Halioglobus japonicus: one gene and its partners. The protein of the gene in region 2 interacts with the protein of the main gene of each other region in a pairwise test. Links are inferred from orthologs where the notes say so. Each region holds a gene or a part of one and is shown on either strand. Other genes may lie near its edges.

Region 1 (3,484 bases), 3.3 Mb from region 2 along the record:
GAACTACCGCACTACGGCGGTGTTGTATCTGCAGCTGGACAGCCTGATGGCCTATGTGGATACCCTCGACGAACAATCTCTGCACCGCTATACGGATCGCCTCCATCAGGTCGTCTATGCCTCGGCAGGCTTTTACGGCGGCGAAATCCAGGTCACCCGCCAGTTTGCCCTGGCAGTGTATTTCTCGGGCCGGGGCAATGCGGGCAGCGCTCCTTTCCGCGCCGCCTCCTGCGCCTGGCTGATACACGCGGTGGCCGCGGAGCTCGAAAAACACATGCCACTGTCCCTGAATATTTCCATCGCCGCATCCCTGAGCGAGCTGGGCGTGGGCGACCACAAGGACATCTACCCGGGGCTGTATATGCAATCGACCCTGGATGAACTGCAGCAGGTCTGCGCCAGCAAGCCCCAAAAATTCTGCTGTCACCGGCGGTGTGTGAAGATACTGACGTTGCGGGCCGCATTCAGCAGCAGGCAACTGAGGTCATGGACTACACGATGGTGGAAGGGTTTGCTGGGCCTTATGACGATCTGCTCGAGCGGCAGCTACAACTCATTCTGAAGCGACTGCTCAATCCTGCCTTGTTGTAGTGCTCCTGCAATCCGGTCTGGAAGTCGGTTGAAGCTTCCTGAAACCGCTGCAAGGCCATCCATGGCGCGCTTCGGCGTGCGGCATCCATGCCTCTCGACGATTTCAGGAAGCTTCAACCGACTTCCAAACCTCGACTCAGTTCTCAACTGGGATATCCAAAACTGTCACTCCTGGTGATAACGGAATCGAGCGCCGGGGCTGGGCTGAAAGGGTTTTCGCACCATCAGGTCGTGCTTATGATTTGTGGAGACGGCGGAGGGCTTTCAGCCCAGCCCTGGCGCGGGTAGCCAAAGCCTACCCGCAATTGGGGGGGTCAGCCCTCAACCACCATGGCATCCACCTTCTGGAACCCACGCGGCAGCTTGTTACCGCGCCGCCCGCGCTCACCTCGGTAGTGCTCGAGGTCAGAGAACTTCAGCTTGTGGTGACGTTTGCCGGCGTGAACCACCAGCGTATCGCCTGCCCTCAACACCTGCACCGAGACCACCCATTCCTCACGGGCCTGTACCCGGGCCGGCGGAATACCAATGATCTTGTTGCCCTTGCCGCGTGCCATCTGCGGCAGATCGGCCAACGGGAACACCAGCAGGCGGCCCTCATTGGACACTGCGGCCACCCAGGCACCCTCAGTCTCACCAATGGCAGCCGGTTGCATGACCTTGCCACCTTTGGGCAGAGACAGGGCGGCTTTACCGGCCTTGTTCTTGGTCTGAAGATCGCTGAGCTTGCCGACAAAGCCATAGCCCGCGTCGGAAGCGAGCAGATACAGCTGTTCGTCACCGCCGGTCATCATGCCCTCGAACGTGGCACCGGACGGTGGGTTAATGCGCCCGGTCACCGGTTCGCCCTGGCCTCGGGCCGAGGGTAGATTGTGGGACGGGACGGTATAGGCCCGGCCGGTGGAATCCAGTATGACGGTGGGCTGGTTACTGCGGCCTCGCACCGACATCTTGTAGCCGTCGCCAGACTTGTAGGAGAGTGTGGTCGGGTCGATTTCATGACCCTTCGCCGCACGAATCCAGCCCATTTGCGACATAACCACGGTAATCGGGTCGGAGCTCATCAGCTCCAGTTCGCTGAAGGCCTTGGCCTCGTCGCGGGTTACCAGCGGCGAGCGACGGTCATCACCGTATTGTTCTGCCACGGCCAGCAGTTCTTTCTTAATCAGCGTCTTGAGGCGCGCCGCGCTGCCGAGAATCTTCTCGAGGTTATCGCGCTCTTTTTCGAGCTCATCCTGCTCGCCGCGAATTTTCATTTCCTCGAGCTTGGCGAGGTTGCGCAGCTTCAGTTCGAGGATGGCTTCTGCCTGGATGTCGCTGATGCCAAAGCGATCCATCAGGGCCTGCTTGGGCTTTTCCTCGGTGCGAATAATGTGGATGACTTCGTCAATGTTTAGGAAGGCCACCAGATAGCCTTCCAGAATGTGCAGGCGACGCAGCACTTTCTCGAGGCGGAATTCGAGCCGGCGGCGAACCGTGTCGGTGCGGAAAGACAGCCACTCCTTGAGGATACGGTCCAGGCCTTTTACCCCGGGACGACCATCGATGCCAATCACATTCAGATTGACCCGGTAGCTGCGCTCCAGATCCGTGGTGGCAAACAGGTGATTCATCACCCCTTCAATGTCCACCCGATTAGAGCGCGGCACAATCACCAGGCGCGTGGGGTTCTCGTGGTCGGATTCATCGCGCAAGTCAGCCACCATGGGCAGCTTCTTGGCCTGCATTTGCTGGGCAATCTGCTCCAGCACCTTGGAACCGGACACCTGATGCGGCAGGGCACTGACGACAATGTCGCCGTCTTCCTTCTCCCAGCGGGCACGCATTTTTAACGCACCGCGACCGCTCTCGTACATGGCCAGAATATCTTCACGAGGCGTTATGATTTCCGCTTCGGTGGGGAAGTCCGGTGCCTGCACGAATTCGCACAGCTCACTGACAGTGGCCTTGGGATTTTCCAGCAGGTGTACGGTGGCAGAGACTACTTCATTAAGGTTGTGCGGAGGCACATCGGTCGCCATACCTACAGCGATGCCGGTGGTGCCATTGAGCAGCACATTCGGCACCTGGGCCGGCAACACCGAGGGTTCCTCGAGGGTGCCGTCAAAGTTGGGAACCCAGTCGACGGTGCCCTGGCCCAGTTCGCCCAGCAGAACATCGGCATAGGCGGTGAGGCGCGATTCGGTATAGCGCATGGCCGCAAAGGACTTGGGATCGTCCGGCGAGCCCCAGTTACCCTGGCCATCTACCAGCGGGTAGCGGTAACTGAAGTCCTGCGCCATGAGCACCATGGCCTCATAGGCAGCGCTGTCTCCGTGGGGATGGAATTTACCGATAACGTCGCCCACGGTGCGGGCTGACTTCTTGAATTTCGCCGAGGCCTTCAGGCCCAGCTCGCTCATGGCGTAGACGATGCGCCGCTGTACCGGTTTCAGGCCATCGCCCACATGGGGCAAGGCCCGGTCGAGAATCACATACATGGAGTAATCCAGGTAGGCCTTCTCGGTATAGCTCTTGAGCGACACCTGTTCGATGCCGTCGTCGTCGATTTCTATTATGTCTGACATGATGTTCCGTTTGTTGCTTGGGTTCGCCCGCGCTGCGGGCGATGGGTCAGCCCCGTAATCCGACCAACTGCTCGTTGAGATTAACGATGGAGTTGGCCATATCGATCAGGAGGCTGTGAATAGTGGCCGGGTTGCGCTGAATCAGCTCCGTGAATTGCTCTTTGGGTACTTTCACCACTGAACAGGTCGTTTTGGCCCGCACGGTGGCACTGCGGTCTGCTTGAGTCAGCGCCGCCATGGCGCCAAATATTTCACCGTCGACAATCCGCCCTACCGGCACATCGTCGACGATGACTTCTGCCGTACCGACAGACATGTTGAATACA
Region 2 (3,880 bases):
GGTCGAAAAGGCCTGATGATGGTGTCGCCCCCGCGAAGGCGGGGGCCCAGCTTTTTGTCTGGATCCCCGCCTCCACGGGGGTGACGAACTAAATGGCGGTTATCCGCCTTGATGGGGAGTCTTAGTAGGCCCAGCCGAACAGACGTTTGAACCCGGGAGTAAAATCATGGCTAAGAAAGTCGAAGCTTATATCAAGCTGCAAGTGCCTGCTGGTCAGGCCAACCCGAGCCCCCGGTAGGTCCGGCTCTGGGTCAGCACGGTGTGAACATCATGGAATTCTGTAAGGCGTTCAACGCCGAGACTCAGGGCACTGAGCCCGGTCTGCCGATTCCCGTTATTATCACTGTGTATAACGATCGTTCCTTTACCTTCATCAAGAAGACGCCTCCGGCTTCCGTTCTGCTGCGCAAAGTCGCCAAGATCAAGAAGGGCTCCGGTACCCCTAACACCAACAAGGTGGGCAAGGTAACCCGTGCGCAACTGGAAGAAGTGGCTACCCAGAAGTGGCCTGACCTGACCGCTGCCGACATGGATGCAGCCGTGCGCACTATCGCCGGTTCCGCCCGCAGCGCCGGTATCGAAACTGAGGGGGTGAATTAAGATGGCCAAGCTGACCAAGCGCCAGAAGGCATTTAAAGAGAAGGTGAACCCTGAGAAGGCCTACCCGCTGGAAGAAGCGGTAAGCCTGCTGAAGGAGCTCGCCACTGCCAAGTTCAACGAGACCGTTGAAGTGGCCGTAAACCTGGGCATCGATGCCCGTAAATCTGACCAGGCTGTTCGCGGCGCAACCACTCTGCCTAACGGCACTGGTTCCGACGTACGCGTTGCGGTTTTCACCCAGGGTGAAGCTGCTGAGAAAGCCAAGGCCGCCGGCGCTGACCTGGTAGGCATGGAAGACCTGGCGGAACAGATCAAGGGCGGCATGATGGACTTCGACGTTGTCATCGCCTCTCCCGACGCGATGCGCGTTGTTGGTCAGCTGGGCCAGGTACTGGGTCCTCGCGGCCTGATGCCCAACCCCAAGACTGGCACCGTAACTCCCGATGTGGAAACTGCGGTTAACAACGCCAAGGCTGGTCAGGTGCGCTACCGCACCGACAAGAACGGCATTGTTCACGGCGGTATCGGCAAGATCGATTTCGACCTGGATGCCATTCGCGGCAACCTCGAAGCTGTACTGGCTGACCTGAAGAAGGCCAAGCCTGCCGCTGCCAAGGGCGTCTACATGAAGAAAATCAGCCTGAGCACCACTATGGGCCCGGGCATCACCATCGACCAGGGGTCGTTGGAGTCGTAATTGTTGAGCTGCCCCCACAAGGGGCGGCTCCTCAAAGCTTTCCCAGGGAAGGGAAAGCGGTAGGTCGGTGAAAACCCACAGGTTGGATCCGATCCACTTTGAGGTCTTTGGACAAGGCGGGGCGCAAGCCCACTAGCTGAGAACTAAAGGCCATCAAAGACCGTAGGTGCCAATGCTGATGCGGTTTATCAGTGGCGGTTTAATTGAGGCGAGTTGTATCAACGCCAAAGCCTACGCAGATGGTGAAAGTGTTCACCACGCGAGCAGTACTCACATAGGTTTGTGAGTACCAATGTAAAGCAACCCAGGAGTATATCCAGTGGCAATTGGACTCGAAGACAAGAAAGCGATCGTAGCTGAAGTTAACGAGACAGCCACCAGTGCACTGTCCCTCGTTATCGCGGATGCCCGCGGTGTACAGGTAGACAGCATGACTGCTCTGCGCAAAGAAGCGCGCGAAAACCAGGTGACCCTGCGTGTAGTACGCAACACCCTGGCCAAGCGGGCTCTGGAAGGTACCGAATACGAGTGCGTTAACGACACTCTCGCCGGTCCCTCCCTGTTTGGTTTTTCTATGGAAGACCCGGGCGCAGCGGCACGACTCTTCAAGGACTTCGCGAAAGACAACGAAGAATTTGAAGTAAAGGCATTGGCGGTAAGTGGCCAGATGCTGGGTGCTGAGCAATTGGATGTTCTGGCTAAGCTGCCGACCCGCGACCAGGCACTCTCAATGCTGATGAGTGTTATGCAAGCGCCGGCAACCAAGCTGGTACAGACCATGAACGAAGTACCTGGAAAACTGGTTCGCACACTCGCTGCAGTACGCGATCAGAAGGAAGCGGCGGCGTAAGCCCCATTTCCCGAAATTTTTATCAGCTAGATAGGAGACGAAAGTCATGTCTAAAGAAGACATTTTGAATGCAATTGCAGAAATGAGCGTAATGGAAGTCGTTGAGCTCATCGAAGCAATGGAAGAGAAGTTTGGTGTAACCGCTGCTGCAGCTGTTGCTGCTGCACCGGCTGCTGCTGGCGGCGACGCTGGCGCGGCTGCAGAAGAGAAGACTGAGTTCGATGTAGTTCTGACTTCTGCTGGTGACAAGAAAGTTAACGTCATCAAGGTAGTACGTGCAGTAACTGGTCTTGGCCTGAAAGAAGCCAAAGGCCTGGTTGACGGCGCTCCTTCCCCCATCAAGGAAGGTGCTTCCAAGGAAGAAGCCGAAGACATCAAGAAGCAGCTGGAAGAAGCCGGCGGCGCTGCAGAACTCAAGTAAGTTCTGCAATCGTCCGCACCGCCCTCGGGCGGCCGGACAAGGACAAGGCTGGTGGAGCGAAAGCCCACCGGCCTTTTCCCGCTTAATGCGGGCAGATTTTTGAAGTCAGAAAATGGGGGCAGGCCTCAATTCCAGGCTCAAAAATGGACCGCAAAAGCTTGAATGAAGAAAAAGGGGTCTGTCCCCTTTACATCAACATGCTGGGGAGTACTGATGGCATACTCGTACACTGAGAAAAAGCGTATTCGCAAAGATTTCGGCATGCTGCCGAAGGTAATGGATGTACCTTACCTGCTTGCGATTCAACTCGATTCATACCGTAAATTTACCCAGCAGGGTGTTCCACTGGATAAGCGCGGCGCCTATGGCTTGCACGCGGCTTTTAAATCCGTATTCCCCATTGTCAGCTACTCCGGTAACGCTGCCCTGGAATACGTCGATTACGCATTGGGCACGCCTGTCTTTGACGTCAACGAATGTCAGCTGCGCGGTGTGACCTACTCCTGCTCCCTGCGGGTGAAAGTGCGCCTGATCATCTACGATAAGGATTCGTCCAACAAGACCATCAAGGACATCAAGGAACAGGAAGTCTACATGGGGGAGATCCCCCTGATGACCGACAACGGTACCTTCGTCATCAACGGTACCGAGCGTGTAATCGTGTCCCAGCTGCACCGTTCCCCGGGTGTATTCTTCGACCATGACAAGGGCAAGACCCACTCCTCCGGCAAGCTGCTGTACAGCGCCCGGGTGATTCCCTACCGTGGCTCATGGCTGGACTTCGAGTTTGACCCCAAGGATCTGGTATACGTACGTATCGACCGTCGCCGTAAGCTGCCTGCCACCGTGCTGCTGCGCGCGCTGGGTTACCAGTCAGAGGAAATCCTCGACATGTTCTACGATGTAAATACCTTCCACTCCGACGGCGAAGGTAATTACACAATCACCCTGATTCCCGAGCGTCTGCGCGGCGACGTTGCTGCGTTCGACATCAAGGCTGGCAAAAAGGTTGTGGTTGAACAGGGCCGTCGTATTACCGCCCGCCACATTCGCGAGCTGGAAAAAGCCAACGTTACAGAACTGGAAGTCCCCGGCGATTATCTCAATGGCCGCGCCCTGGCCAAGAACATCGTTGACGAGAAGTCCGGTGAAATTCTGGTTGAATGTAACACCGAGCTGACTGAAGAGATTCTGGCCCAGCTGGACGAAGCCGGCGTTAAGGAAATCGAGACTCTGTACACCAATGAGCTGGACTGCGGTCCGTTCATCTCCGACACGCTGCGTCTGGACACCACGCGCAACGAACTGGAAG
Region 3 (4,550 bases), 2.2 Mb from region 2 along the record:
TTCCGGGGTAGCCTTGGTTTGGTAACGCGCTTTCCACTCGCCATACGGCATGCCATAGACACGCTCACGGGCGGCGTCATAGTCGACACTCTCGCCCTGCTCTTGTGCCGCGGCCACATACCACTTGGACAGGCAGTTGCGGCAGAAACCAGCCAGGTTCATCAATTCAATGTTCTGCACATCCTTGCGGCTGTCGAGGTGTTCAAGAAGGCGGCGAAACACCGCCGCTTCAATTTTGTCGGTGTCTGACATGTTGATTTCTCTACTCTTGTTCGAGTTGCTGGTAGGGGGTATTCAGTATAGTTCGCAGGGCAGCACCCTGCCCGGGGAAGCGCCATTCGACGTCATCGACGTCTGTTACAGGGAGCCATATCGCGCGACGGGCCTCGAGTACAGCGGGCTTGATCTGACCCGATTCAGCGTGAATCTGGCAATGGTAAAGATGAAATCCGGTATCAAACACGTGCAACAGTCGACCGGGGACCAGGTCCAGGCCGATCTCTTCGTAAGTTTCCCGATGGGCAGTACATTGCGCCGATTCACCCTGCAACGATTTGCCACCAGGGGGCGACACTTTTCGGGCCAAATTCTCAATCAACAAAATCTTACCGTGGACCACCGCGAGGCACCCCCCGGAAGGAGCAAAATCGGCCTTGCCCTGGTGAGGGCAGGGACGGGAAGAGTCCGCGCAAGCGGCCAACAGAAGCGTCAGCACTAGCGCCGCAGTAAGCCTCACCGGTATTCCAGCGCCACTCTGTCCTGACCTAACTGGTCGCGCAGCGATTGCAGCAGTTCATCGGTCGGCGACACACGCCAGTTCTCCCCGCAGGTGAAGCGAGCCTGGTTATGGCCCTGCAGGTACATCATAGACACCGGACAGCTGCCGCCGCGCCCTGACTCCAGGGTGCGCTGTAACTGGGCAACAAATGTGTCATTGAGTTGCTCGCCGCGCAACTGCAGGCTCAGGGCTGAGGCATAGCTCTGGCGGGCCTGGGTCAGATCGCGCACGCCGCTAACGCGCATGGCCAGGCCACCTGAATAGTCATCGTGGGCCACCTTGCCCTCGACAATCACGATCTTGTCTTTACCGAGCAACTCACGCGCCTCATTAAACGCCTCGGCGTACACCGTGACTTCGAGGCGCGCGCTGCGATCATCGAGCGTAAGAATGGCCATGGTATCGCCGCGCTTGGTCTTCATGGTGCGCATGGCCACAATCAGTCCGGCCAGCACCTGATTCCCCTGCTTGTCGGCACGTAAATCGGCGATGCGCGTCGGCGCGAATTTACGGATCTCACGCTCATACTCGTCGATGGGATGCCCGGTAATATACAGCCCCAACGTGTCCTTTTCGCCGCCCAGGCGCTCCTTATCAGGCCAGGGGCGCATATTGCGAAACGGTGCGTACACATCCTCGTGGCCGCTTCCCTGGCTGGGCACCACCTCGCCAAACAAATCATCGATGCCGGCATCCCGGTTGCTGGCACTCTGCTCTGCAGCCTTGAGTGCATCCTCCATGCTGGCCATCAGCACCCAGCGGGTCTCGCCCATGGAGTCCAGAGCACCGGAACGAATCAGAGCTTCAATCGCCTTGCGATTAACCTTGCGCGGATCGGTGCGCGCACAGAAATCAAACAGGTCCTTAAATGGACCGCCCTCTTCACGGGCCTTGAGAATATTCTCGATCGGGCCCTCACCGAGGCCTTTAATCGCACCGAGACCATAGATGATATCGTCCTGCTCGTTCACGGTGAACATGTACTGCCCTTCGTTCACATCGGGCAGTTTGAGCGACAGCTTCATGCGCCGGCACTCTTCGACAAAGATCACAATCTTGTCGGTATTGTCGAGTTCCGAACTCATCACCGCCGCCATAAATGGTGCGGGGTAATGCGTCTTCAGCCAGCAGGTCTGATAGGAGACCAGTGCATATGCTGCCGAGTGCGACTTGTTAAAACCGTAGCCGGCAAACTTTTCCACCAGGTCGAAAATCTTCATGGCCAGGGTGCCGTCAACACCCTTGCCCTGGGCACCCTCTTCGAAGATGGCGCGCTGCTTGGCCATCTCCTCGGGCTTTTTCTTACCCATGGCACGACGCAGCATATCCGCACCACCCAGGGTATAGCCGGCCAGCTCCTGGGCTATCTGCATCACCTGCTCCTGGTACAGGATGATGCCGTAGGTGGGCTGCAGAATCGGCTGCAGCCACTCGTGCTGGTATTGCGCGTCGGGGTAAGAGATTTCCTCGCGCCCGTGCTTGCGGTTGATAAAGTTATCTACCATGCCCGACTGCAGTGGGCCTGGGCGGAACAGGGCCACCAGTGCCACAATGTCCTCGAAACAGTCTGGCTGCAGGCGTTTGATCAGATCTTTCATACCGCGCGATTCCAGCTGGAACACGGCGGTAGTCTCGGCGGACATGAGCAGGCGGAAACTGGGCGCGTCGTCCAGCGGAATCTGCATAATATCCAGAGGCTCTTCACCGGCGCGCGCCCTAGCCGGGTTAATCATTTTCACGGCCCAATCGATGATTGTGAGGGTACGCAGGCCGAGGAAGTCGAACTTGACCAGCCCGGCGTCTTCCACGTCGCCCTTGTCGTATTGGGTGACGAGGCCGGAACCCGTTTCGTCGCAATAAAGCGGCGAGAAATCCGTCAGTTTGGAAGGCGCGATCACCACACCACCGGCGTGTTTGCCCACACCCCGGGTCACCCCCTCGAGTTGCTCGGCCATGTCCCAGATTTCTTGGGCCTGGTCATCCTCGGCAAGAAACTCACGCAGTGGCTCTTCCTGCTCGAGCGCTTTTTCCAGGGTCATGCCCACTTCAAAGGGAATCATCTTCGAGAGTTTGTCGGCCAGGCCGTAGGACTTACCCTGAACCCGGGCCACGTCGCGCACCACCGCCTTGGCGGCCATGGTGCCGAACGTAATAATCTGCGAAACGGCCTCGCGGCCGTAGTTATCCGCCACGTACTCGATAACCTTGTCGCGCTTCTCCATACAGAAGTCGACGTCAAAGTCAGGCATGGATACCCGCTCGGGGTTAAGGAAGCGCTCGAACAGCAGGTCGTATTCGATGGGATCGAGGTCGGTAATCTCCATCGCATAGGCCACCAGCGAACCGGCACCGGAACCCCGCCCTGGCCCGACGGGAATATCGTGCTCCTTGGCCCAGCGGATAAAGTCCATCACGATCAGGAAGTAGCCGGGGAAACCCATTTGCACAATGGTGTCGAGCTCAAAATCCAGGCGCTCGCGATAGCGTTGTTGCACCTCGGGAAAATCGCTGGCACTGGTATCAAACAAAACTTCCAGGCGCGCATCCAACCCATCGTGGGACAACTGCCGGAAAAACTCATCCATGGTCATGCCATCGGGGATGGGATAATCGGGCAGATACGGTTTGCCTAACTCCAACACGACGTTACAACGGCGGGCAATAGCTACCGAGTTGGCCAGTGCTTCGGGAATATCTGCAAACAGCTCCTGCATTTCCTGGGGCGAGCGCAGGTACTGCTGATCGGTATAAGCGCGCACCCGGCGCGGGTCGTCCAGCGCCCTGCCCTCACCAATACACACCCGCGCCTCATGCGCCTCAAACTCTGAGGCCTCCAGGAAGCGCACATCGTTTGTCGCCACCACGGGACACTCCAGTTCTCCAGCCAGTGCCACGGCCCGGTGCAGATGAGTCTCGTCACCTTCACGCCCGGTGCGATGCAACTCGAGGTAGTAGCGCCCAGGGTAAAGATTCATCCAGTACTCAGCCCGCTCCCGGGCAAGCTCGGGCTTATCGCTGAGCAGTGCATGGCCCACATCACCGGCAGCACCGGCCGACAGGGCAATCACGCCTTCAGCGCACTCCTCAAGCCAGGCTTTGCGCACATAGGGCTCACCGAGATACTGGCCATCGGTATAGGCCTGGGATATCAGCAGCGTAAGGTTCTTGTAACCGGCCTCATTCATGGCCAGTAGGCACATGGGGTAGGACTTCTCGGGATCGTCGGCTTCCATCACCCTGAGGTCGGTGCCAAAAATGGGCTGCACACCGGCGCCAAAGGCAGCTTTGTAGGCCTTTACCAGGCCGTAGAAATTGGTGAAGTCAGTGACTGCTACGGCGGGCATGCCCAGCTCGGCTACCCTGCCCATCAGGGGCTTGAGCCGCACCAGGCCATCGACAATTGAATACTCGGAGTGGAGGCGTAAATGCACAAACGAAGTCATTCATGCAGTGTACATTTGTTGGGTTTTTTCGGCAGCAGTTTTCTCTCGCTCGAAGTGTTTGCGGAGTTTTTGCTAACCGGATCGGAGTCACCTGTAAGCCTTCAGAAACCGCTGCAAGGCCATCCATGGCGCGCTTCGGCGCACGGCATCCATGCCTCCCGACGATTTCTGAAGGCTTACAGCTGCCTCCGCTCATCGATCCGTACCACAAGGCAGGTAAAATGAGGCGCCACTATCATGAGGCCTTTCACGCCAAGAGCAGTGCGGATGGTCGGTGGGGCTTACCTCACCATCAGACCGCGCCAATGCGCAGCGAGAGGCGGCGAAGG

Evidence for each region.
Region 1: the proteins of rplL (region 2) and parC interact in binary tests that used the Escherichia coli proteins (3 or more experiments, as listed by UniProt). The link is inferred for Halioglobus japonicus from one-to-one orthologs.
Region 3: the proteins of rplL (region 2) and dnaE interact in binary tests that used the Escherichia coli proteins (3 or more experiments, as listed by UniProt). The link is inferred for Halioglobus japonicus from one-to-one orthologs.

What each region holds. Positions count from the first base shown.
Region 1 is NZ_CP019450.1:774,228-777,711, reverse strand. What follows is about bases 533-3,484. They hold parC (DNA topoisomerase IV subunit A), read right to left. Parts: upstream 3,159-3,484; coding sequence 906-3,158; downstream 533-905. Other genes in these bases: BST95_RS03725 (cyclic nucleotide-binding domain-containing protein), read right to left, coding at 3,205-3,484; BST95_RS03735 (hypothetical protein), read left to right, coding at 533-562. In the rest of the region: more of BST95_RS03735, read left to right, coding at 1-532. UniProt on the Escherichia coli protein: Topoisomerase IV is essential for chromosome segregation; it is the principal protein responsible for decatenating newly replicated chromosomes. It relaxes supercoiled DNA.
Region 2 is NZ_CP019450.1:4,024,789-4,028,668, reverse strand. The notes cover bases 1,065-3,880. They hold rplL (50S ribosomal protein L7/L12), read left to right. Parts: upstream 1,065-2,193; coding sequence 2,194-2,568; downstream 2,569-3,880. Other genes in these bases: rpoB (DNA-directed RNA polymerase subunit beta), read left to right, coding at 2,782-3,880; rplJ (50S ribosomal protein L10), read left to right, coding at 1,617-2,147; rplA (50S ribosomal protein L1), read left to right, coding at 1,065-1,297. Also shown: more of rplA, read left to right, coding at 602-1,064. UniProt on the Escherichia coli protein: The binding site for several of the GTPase factors involved in protein synthesis (IF-2, EF-Tu, EF-G and RF3). Is thus essential for accurate translation.
Region 3 is NZ_CP019450.1:1,856,114-1,860,663, reverse strand. What follows is about bases 533-4,550. They hold dnaE (DNA polymerase III subunit alpha), read right to left. Parts: upstream 4,222-4,550; coding sequence 733-4,221; downstream 533-732. Other genes in these bases: BST95_RS19940 (NUDIX hydrolase), read right to left, coding at 533-619. In the rest of the region: BST95_RS08770 (DUF1244 domain-containing protein), read right to left, coding at 1-252; more of BST95_RS19940, read right to left, coding at 263-532. UniProt on the Escherichia coli protein: DNA polymerase III is a complex, multichain enzyme responsible for most of the replicative synthesis in bacteria. This DNA polymerase also exhibits 3' to 5' exonuclease activity. The alpha chain is the DNA polymerase catalytic subunit.